Streptomyces collinus Tu 365: one gene and its partner. The protein of the gene in region 1 interacts with the protein of each later gene in a pairwise test. Links are inferred from orthologs where the notes say so. Each region holds a gene or a part of one and is shown on either strand. Other genes may lie near its edges.

Region 1 (4,499 bases):
CCGCGTCCGCGTACGGCCGCCAGCCCCGCACGACGACCAGCATCCCGCGCTCGACGGCGGTCCCGGGCCACACCGTGTGGTCGCCGAGGGAGTCCGCGAGCGCGTCCCAGTTGCGGCCGAACCAGTCGGGCAGCGCCAGCGCCCGGGCGGCGCGGTCCATCAGGCCGGCCTTGTCGGTGACGCCCGTGAGGTCGAGGGTGACCACGAGCCGGTCCGTCAGGTCTTCGCTCATCTCAGCACCGCCCGGAACGAGTTGTAGTGGTCATCCGTGTAGTAGACCTCCCCGCGCCGGCCGGTGACGAGCCGCCGCGCCCCGCGGTCGTGCGCGCCGGGGGTGGGCACCGTGTACTCGTGGTAGTAGCCGCGCGGGTGGCCGGGCAGCAGCCGCTCCAGGTTCCCGAAGACGATGCCGTCCCTGGCGTACGGGAAGGGTCCGCCCCGGTCGATGAGGGCGAGGGTGCGCCGGGCCTCGGCCGGGAGCCGGGACTCCGGCACGGTGGCCGTGCCCCGGGCCCATGCGGGCGTGGACACGCCCGAGGCCGGCGCGGTGCCCGCGGTCGTGCCCGGGTCCGTGCCGGGTGAGCACCCCGCCAGCAGGGCGCACAGGCAGACCAGCAGCCCCGCGAGGGCGCGCAGGAGCCGCGGCAGCCGCGGGAGCGGTCGGGGGGCGGGACGGGGCAGCATGCCGCCGATGCTGCCACGCCCGTCCCGTCACGTCCGCCGTGCGACCCACCGCGGGTCCGTCATGCCCGCCGGCGACCCACCGGGGGGACCCGTCAGGTGCGGCGCGCGGACTGTCGCGGAGCTGCCTCAGTGACCGTCCGGGTCCGCCCGGCTGAGGGCGGGCTTCGGGGTCGGGCCCGCCGTCATCAGGTAGTCGGCCGCCGAGGTGTCGGTCACCAGGCTGGTGACCAGACCCGAGCGCAGCACCGCGTCGATCGCGGACGCCTTGCGCTGGCCGCCGGCGATCGCCACGACCTCCGGGATACGGCGCAGCTGGTCGGTCTTGACCGTGATGCACCGCTCCCCCAGGTCGCGCCCGATCCGGCGGCCCTCGGCGTCGAAGAGGTGCGCGGACATCTCGGCGGCGACACCGAGCGACGCGTAGTGCGCGCGCTCCTCGTCGCTGAGCATGTCGTGCACGGTCGAGATGCCGGGCTCCCAGGAGCCGATGGAGACGCAGGCGACCGTGACCTTGTCGAAGTACTCGAAGGCCCGGGCGATGCCGGTCTGGTGGCGCAGCGCCCCGGCGGTGGCCGCGTCCGGCAGCAGCATCGGCGCGTAGATGGGGTGGGCGTCGCCGCCCGAGACCTGGGCGGCGCGGCGCACCGCCTCGACCGAGCCGCGCTCGGCGGTCCCGGCGTCGTACACGCCCGTCAGCTGCACCACCGTGCACGGCGGCAGCCGGTCGAGCGCCGCCGCCATGTGGATGGTGGAGCGGCCCCAGGCCAGGCCGAGCACGTCCCCCTCGTTGACGAGCTCGCCGAGCAGGTCGGCCGCGACCTCGCCCAGGTTCTCCGGGTCGGGGGTCTCCTCCGCCTCGGCCGGGGACTCGACCACGACGGCGTGCCTGAGGCCGTAGCGGGCGCGGAGCGCGTCGGAGCGCTCTGCGTCCAGCTCGGCCGGGACGCGGATCTCGATCCGAACGAGATCCCGTTCGAGGGCGGTCTCCAGGACCCGGGCCACCTTGAAGCGGCTGACGCCGAACTCCTCGGCGATCTGGATCTTGGACTTGCCCTCGAGGTAGAAGCGGCGGGCCATGGCCGCCGCCTGCACCAGCTCAGCGGGTCCCATCCGCATGGCTGACCGGCCCGCCGACATACCCGACACGGCGATCTCCTCACTGCTGTTCACACTCTGGATTCGCCGTTCATCCTTGCAGATCCGGCGCGACTGCTCCGCCCTGATGGGCGGCCTACATTCAACCGTTCACATAGCCGTGGCTCAGTGGTCGCATGCCCAGGATGCCTGGGCGGTGGCCGCGTCCGCCTGGTTGCGCAGTGCACGTACCGCCTCCGCCGGGTCCTTCGCCCCGTAGACCGCCGACCCGGCGACGAAGACGTCCGCCCCCGCGTCCGCGCAGCGCTCGATCGTGGAGGCCGACACACCGCCGTCGACCTGCAGCCACAGCTCGAGTCCGTGCTTGCCGATCAGCTCGCGGGTGCGGCGGATCTTGGGGAGCATGATGTCGAGGAAGGCCTGGCCGCCGAAGCCCGGCTCGACCGTCATGATCAGCAGCATGTCGAGCTCGGGGAGCAGGTCCTCGTACGGCTCGATCGGCGTCGCGGGCTTGAGCGCCATGGAGGCGCGGGCGCCCTTGGCGCGGATCTCCCGGGCGAGCCGTACGGGCGCGGCCGCCGCCTCCACGTGGAAGGTGACGGAGGAGGCGCCCGCCTCGACGTACTGGGGGGCCCAGCGGTCCGGGTCCTCGATCATCAGGTGGCAGTCCAGCGGGGTGCCCGTGGCGCGGGCCAGTGACTCCACGACCGGCACGCCGAGCGTGAGGTTCGGGACGAAATGGTTGTCCATGACGTCGACGTGGAGCCAGTCGGCTCCCTCGACCGCCCGCGCCTCGTCCGCGAGGCGGGCGAAGTCGGCGGACAGGATGCTGGGGTTGATCTGCGCGGCCATGCCCCAAGCCTGCCATGTCGCTGCGCTCGGCAGTAACGGTGGTCTGTCGCGGTTGGGCTACGGCTGCCGGCCGGTGGGGGCTGGTCGCGCAGTTCCCCGCGCCCCTTGACGAGTTTCGGCTGCCGGCCGGTGGGGGCTGGTCGCGCAGTTCCCCGCGCCCCTGAGGTGGGGACAGCCGGCCGGGAGCATCGGTGTCCTGGGGGCGCGCCTCTTCTCGGGTCAGGCGGTGCGGCGGATCAGGGACAGGTACATCGCGTCCGTGCCGTGCATGTGGGGCCAGAGCTGGATGTCCGGGCCGTCGCCGAGGGCGGGGACGTTGGGAAGGAGGGGGCGGGCGTCGACGAGTTCGGTGTCGGGGTACTGCTTGAGCACGTCGGCGACGACCGCCCTGGTCTCGGCGAGGTGCGGGGAACAGGTGGCGTAGCCGACGATCCCGCCGACCCGCACCGAGTCGAGCGCGGTGCGCAGCAGGGCGCGCTGCAGCGGGGCGAAGTTCTCCAGGTCCTCCGGGCGTCGCCGCCACCTGGCCTCGGGCCGCCTGCGCAGGGCTCCCAGGCCGGTGCAGGGCACGTCCATCAGCACCCGGTCGAAGGTGCCGGGCCGCCACGGCGGCCGGGTGCCGTCGGCGGCGATCACCTGGTACGGCCCCGGGTTGCCGTCCAGGGCCTTGGCCACCAGGCCCGCCCGGTGCGGCTGCTTCTCGGAGGCGAGCAGCACGGCGCCGCGCTCGGCGGCGAGGGCGCCGAGCAGCGCCGCCTTGCCGCCGGGGCCCGCGCACCCGTCGAGCCACGCGCGGTCCGGACCGTCGAGCGGGGCGTTCGCGAGCGCGAGGGCGACCAGCTGGCTGCCCTCGTCCTGCACCCCGGCCCGCCCCTCGCGGATCGCCTCGACGGCTCCGGGCTCGCCGCCCTCGGTGAGCCGCACGGCGTACGGGGACCAGCGCCCCGGCACGGCGGCCTCCTCCCGGAGCAGCTCGTCCGTCGTGGCCCGGCCCGGCCGGGCCACCAAGGTCACCTCGGGCCGCTCGTTGTCCGCCTCCAGCAGGTCCTCGATGCCGGCGCGGCCGCCGCCCAGGGAGTCCCACAGCGCGGAGACGACCCAGCGGGGGTGCGAGTGCACGACGGCGAGGTGGTCCTCGGGGTCCTCGTCGTAGGGCGGCGCGACCTTCTCCAGCCAGCCGTCCAGGTCGTTCTGCGCGACCTTGCGGAGCACGGCGTTGACGAACTTGGCCCGCCCGTCGCCCAGCACGACCCGTGCCAGCTCGACGGAGGCGGACACCGCCGCGTGCGTCGGGATCCGGGTCCCGAGCAGCTGGTGCGTGCCGAGGCTCAGCACGTCGAGCACCGGTGGGTCGACCTCGCGCAGCGGCCGGTCCACACAGGCCGCGATGACGGCGTCGTACGTGCCCTGCCTGCGCAGCGTCCCGTACACCAGCTCGGTGGCGAGGGCGGCGTCCCGCGCGTCGAACTTGTCCGGCCCCTCCTTCTCGCGCGCCTTGCGCAGCAGCGGGGGCAGCACCAGGTTGGCGTACGCGTCGCGCTCGTCCACGGCGCGCAGCGCCTCGAAGGCGAGGATGCGGACGGGGTCCTTCTGGGGACGGCGGTAGGGCTTGGCGGGCCGGTGCGGCCGCCGGGACTGCTCGCTCACGAAAAGGTGCTCCGGATGGGAAGAAGGGGGTGCGGTTCCCAGCGTACGTCGCGACGCGGTCACCCCCGCCGCCCGGGGCGGAGCGGGCGGCCGCCGTCGCGGCGGGCGCTCAGCCGCCGACGTGCTCGCCCTCGGCGATGCGCACCCCGCGCGCCCAGTCAGCCGCCCGCATCGGCTTCTTGCCCTGCGCCTGCACCCAGAGCAGCTCGACGGCGTAGGAG
Region 2 (4,582 bases), 1.9 Mb from region 1 along the record:
CGGCGAAGGTGCGCTCCAGCGCCTCGGGGGCGAGCCGGCCGGTGCGGTCGACGCCCTGGCCGAGCCGCACGATCGTCATGCGCCGGTCCAGGTCGACGAGTTCACCCGTCGCGGGGTCGGCGTCGGCGACCAGGAGCCGGATGGAGTTCGTACCGCAGTCGATGGCGGCGACCCGGGTCACTCGGCGCCCCCTTCGGCGGGCTCGGCGGACCCGGCGGCGTCGGCCGGCGTCACGCACGGCCCCTTGGCCCACCACTCGGGCAGCATCGCGATGGCCTCGTCGCCCAGCGGGTTCACGCCCGGCCCCGCGGCCAGCGAGTGGGCGACGAGCACGTGCAGGCACTTCACCCGGTCCGGCATGCCGCCGGCGCTCGGGAAGCCCTCCAGGACCTCGATCTCGTCGCGGCGCCGGATGTAGTCCTCGTGCGCGGCGCGGTAGGCGGCGGCCAGTTCCGGGTCGGTGGCCAGCCGCTCGGTCATCTCCTTCATGACGCCGTTCGCCTCCAGCGTGCCGATCGCCGAGGCGGCGCGCGGGCACGTCAGGTAGTACGTCGTCGGGAAGGGCGTGCCGTCGGGCAGGCGGGGTGCCGTCTCGACGACGTCCGGCTGACCGCAGGGGCAGCGGTGCGCGATGGCCCGAAGGCCCCGCGGCGGGCGGCCGAGCTGCTGCTTGAAGGCCTCGACGTCCGCGTCGGTGGGCTCGGTGTGCGGAGTGGTCGGCGGAGGCGTTTCCATGACTGCTTTCAGGGTGGCTTTCTGTCGGTCACCGGCCGGGGGCCGGCTCACTGGTCGGAGGCGTCGGACTTGTCGACCCCGTCCCAGACGTTCGCGTACCAGGGCCGGTGGGCGGCCCCCAGGTCGGCGCGGGACTGCTTGGCCGCGCCCGGGTCGATCACGACGTACCCGGTCTCCCCGGGCATCACGTAGTGCAGCCGGCGCCGGATCTGCTGCTCGGCGTAGGCGTCGTCCTGCCAGCGCGCCTTCAGGTCGCGCAGCTGCTCGACGCGTCTGCGGGCCTGTTCCTGCTGCCGCTGCTGGTCGGCGATCTCGGCGCGCTGCGAGACGTACTGCCGCATCGGGTAGGCGAGCGCGACGATCATCGAGCACAGGACCAGCGCGAGCAGAGCCGCGCGGCCCGTGAGCCGGGAGCGGCGCGCCTGCCGCTTGGTCTGCGAGCGGTAGACCCGGGCCGCCGTCTGCTCGCCGAGCAGCCGCAGCCTGGTCGCGGTGGAGAAACGGTCCCGGTCCTTCACGGCCATGTGGCTTGCCGCCTCCCCTTCCACGTGCGTACGTCCCCGGACACGGTACGGGACCGGGTACGGGGACGTACGTACGACTGGCTAAGACTTAGCCCGGTGGGAGGTCAGCCCTTGGAGACCCCGGCGTGGCCGCGGAAGCGCGGGAACGCGCTGCGACCGGCGTAGACGGCGGCGTCGTCGAGGATCTCCTCGATGCGCAGCAGCTGGTTGTACTTGGCGACACGCTCGGAGCGGGCCGGGGCGCCGGTCTTGATCTGGCCGCAGTTGGTGGCGACGGCCAGGTCGGCGATGGTGACGTCCTCGGTCTCGCCGGAGCGGTGCGACATCATGCACTTGAAGCCGTTGCGCTGGGCCAGCTCGACGGCGTCCAGGGTCTCGGTGAGCGAGCCGATCTGGTTCACCTTCACCAGCAGGGCGTTGGCGGTGCCCTCCTCGATGCCGCGGGCGAGGCGCTCGGGGTTGGTGACGAACAGGTCGTCGCCGACGAGCTGGACCTTGTCGCCGAGCTTGTCGGTGATGACCTTCCAGCCGGCCCAGTCGTCCTCGAACAGCGGGTCCTCGATGGAGACGAGCGGGTAGGCCGCGACGAGCTCCTCGTAGTACTCCGTCATCTCGGCGGCGGAGCGCTCCTTGCCCTCGAAGAGGTACTTGCCGTCCTTGTAGAACTCGGAGGCGGCGACGTCGAGCGCGAGGGCGATCTGCTCGCCGGGCGCGTAGCCGGCTTCCTTGATCGCTTCGAGGATGAGGTCGAGGGCCTCGCGGTTGGAGCCGAGGTTCGGGGCGAAGCCGCCCTCGTCGCCGAGGCCGGTGGCCAGGCCCTTGCTCTTCAGGACCTTCTTCAGCGTGTGGTAGACCTCGGTGCCCCAGCGCAGGGCCTCGGAGAAGGACTCCGCGCCGATCGGGGCGATCATGAACTCCTGGATGTCCACGTTGGAGTCGGCGTGCGAGCCGCCGTTCAGGATGTTCATCATCGGCACCGGGAGCAGGTGCGCGTTGGGACCGCCCAGGTAGCGGAACAGCGGCAGGTCGCTGGCCTCGGAGGCGGCGTGGGCGACGGCGAGGGAGACGCCGAGGATGGCGTTGGCGCCGAGCGAGCCCTTGTTGTCGGTGGCGTCCAGGTCGAACATGGCCTGGTCGATCAGGCGCTGCTCGGTGGCGTCGTAGCCGACCAGCTCCGGGCCGATCTGCTCGATGACGGCCAGGACGGCCTTCTCGACACCCTTGCCCTGGTAGCGGTTCGGGTCACCGTCGCGCAGCTCGATGGCCTCGAAGGCGCCGGTGGAGGCGCCGGACGGGACGGCGGCACGACCCGTGCTGCCGTCGTCGAGGCCGACCTCGACCTCGACCGTGGGGTTGCCTCGGGAGTCCAGGATTTCCCGGGCTACGACGACGTCGATGGACGGCACGAGCATCTCCTTCATGGATGTGACGCTGGTTGTGCGGGGCTGGTGTGCCGCGCGCCTAGAGCCTAACCGTCCAAGGGGCGTCGGCCACCGACCGACCGTCCCGTGGACAGGCGAGGACTGGGAGGGACAGGGGGAACCGTACCCATTGTTTCCGTCCGGAACAAAGGGGCGTGCGCATGAGGCCCGGCCGAACACCCGGCAAACAGCAGAACCCCGCCCCGGCGCGTACGGGGGACGACGCGCCGGGGCGGGGAGCCCGTGGGGACGGGGGCGACTCTCACGGGCCCTCAGGTCGGGGCCCCGGGTGAGAGCGCGGTGCTCCCGGAGGGAGCCGGGGGTCACTTCAGGTGGAGCTGCTGACCCGGGTAGATGAGGTTGGCGTCCTGGACGATGTCCTTGTTCAGCTCGAAGAGCTTCTTCCAGCCGCCCTGGACGTGGTGCTTGCCGGCGATGAGGCTGAGGGTGTCGCCCTTGACGACCTTGTACTCGCCGTCACCCTTCTTGACCTTCTTGCCGGTCGGGGTGGTGACGGTCTTGCTCGCCGACGGGGCGGTGCGGGTGGCCGAGCGGTTGGCGGCCTGCTGGTCGGTGGAGCGGGTGGTGGTGGTGGTGCTCTTGCTCGTGCCGGCCGAGGCGGCGGCACCGGAGTACGGGGTGCCGGACAGGCCCGTGCCGCAGACCGGCCAGGCGCCCTTGCCCTGCGCAGCCAGCACCTTCTCGGCGACGGCTATCTGCTGCGCCTTGCCGGCCTGGTTGGCCTGCGGGGCGTAGGCGGTGCCGCCGTACGCGGCCCAGGTGGAGGCGGAGAACTGCAGACCGCCGTAGTAGCCGTTGCCGGTGTTGATGGACCAGTTGCCGCCGGACTCGCACTGGGCGACCTTGTCCCACTCGGAGGCGGTGGCGGCGGAGGCGTTGCCGGCCGCCATCAGCGGGGCGGCGACGACGGCGCCGGTGACACCGGCGAACGTGATGGCGCGGACGGCCTTGGACGGACGACGGTGCTTGCCCTTGCCGGAAAACAGCATGGATCGATCCCCTCACCGACGCCTGCGAGGTGAGCTGTCGGGTTCGGGCCGGTTGAGTTGCCCGGCCGCGCCTCCCTGGGAGGCACGGCTCCACCCCTAGCCGGTTCCAGCTCGACTGCTGGGCCCGGCACTTACCTTGGGTCCCCCGCTCCTGCCTGCGGCGCTTGACGCGACGACTGTTCCCGGGCAACCGCTGGCAGGATTCGGCGTTGCGACTGCCGGGGCTCGTGGTGACGAGCGGCCTTGACCGTAGACAGGCGATCGACGGAATTTCAAAGACGATCAGGGCTTCTGAGACTCATCCCACACTTTCACCAAACCGGACATTAGTGAGTGAAGTGGGGCGCCAACTCCCGTCGCTATTCGCCCGTTTCGGCACCGACTCGCAGGGTCTGACCGGCACTGATGTCGTCCGGGTCGGCGCCGATCGCCTTCTTGTTCCGGTCGTAGAGCGCGTGCCACCCGCCGTCGACGTCAAGGGACTCGGCGATGGAGGCGAGGCTGTCCCCCTCGTGGACCGTGTAGGTGTCGGCGGTGCGGGAGGCGTGACGGCCCGAAGAGGCGTCACTCTGACCGTTTGTCACGCTTTCGTCCGCACTGGTGCCGCGATGACGCCCGCCGCTGCTGACGGCGCCGGTGTCGACCAGGCTCCAAGAACTCCCGGCCTGCCATGAATGGTCCGAGTCGTCCGTGGCGGGTTCCACAGGGGAGGCCCCGGCCTCCTGTGTGTCACCGGAGCCAGGAGAAGCTGATTTGTCCGACTTGGGGGTGTCGGCCCCCTTGCCGGAACCGCGGGATTCGCCGCCCTTGCCCTTGTCCTTGCCCTTGCTCTCGCCCGGCGACGGCTTGGCGCTCGCGTCGGAGGAGGACGAGGAGCCGGAGGGCGCGGAGG

Evidence for each region.
Region 2: the proteins of rpe (region 1) and eno interact in binary tests that used the Escherichia coli proteins (3 or more experiments, as listed by UniProt). The link is inferred for Streptomyces collinus Tu 365 from one-to-one orthologs.

What each region holds. Positions count from the first base shown.
Region 1 is NC_021985.1:1,808,741-1,813,239, forward strand. Bases 789-3,634 are described here. They hold rpe (ribulose-phosphate 3-epimerase), read right to left. Parts: upstream 2,632-3,634; coding sequence 1,945-2,631; downstream 789-1,944. Other genes in these bases: B446_RS07515 (sugar-binding transcriptional regulator), read right to left, coding at 811-1,854; B446_RS07525 (RsmB/NOP family class I SAM-dependent RNA methyltransferase), read right to left, coding at 2,851-3,634. Also shown: B446_RS07505 (barstar family protein), read right to left, coding at 1-232; B446_RS07510 (ribonuclease domain-containing protein), read right to left, coding at 229-684; more of B446_RS07525, read right to left, coding at 3,635-4,278; fmt (methionyl-tRNA formyltransferase), read right to left, coding at 4,388-4,499. UniProt on the Escherichia coli protein: Catalyzes the reversible epimerization of D-ribulose 5-phosphate to D-xylulose 5-phosphate.
Region 2 is NC_021985.1:3,719,148-3,723,729, forward strand. What follows is about bases 518-3,446. They hold eno (phosphopyruvate hydratase), read right to left. Parts: upstream 2,672-3,446; coding sequence 1,364-2,671; downstream 518-1,363. Other genes in these bases: B446_RS16050 (DUF501 domain-containing protein), read right to left, coding at 518-735; B446_RS16055 (FtsB family cell division protein), read right to left, coding at 783-1,259; B446_RS16065 (transglycosylase family protein), read right to left, coding at 3,004-3,446. Outside these bases: B446_RS16045 (Ppx/GppA phosphatase family protein), read right to left, coding at 1-181; more of B446_RS16050, read right to left, coding at 178-517; more of B446_RS16065, read right to left, coding at 3,447-3,690; B446_RS16070 (transglycosylase family protein), read right to left, coding at 4,050-4,582. UniProt on the Escherichia coli protein: Catalyzes the reversible conversion of 2-phosphoglycerate (2-PG) into phosphoenolpyruvate (PEP). It is essential for the degradation of carbohydrates via glycolysis.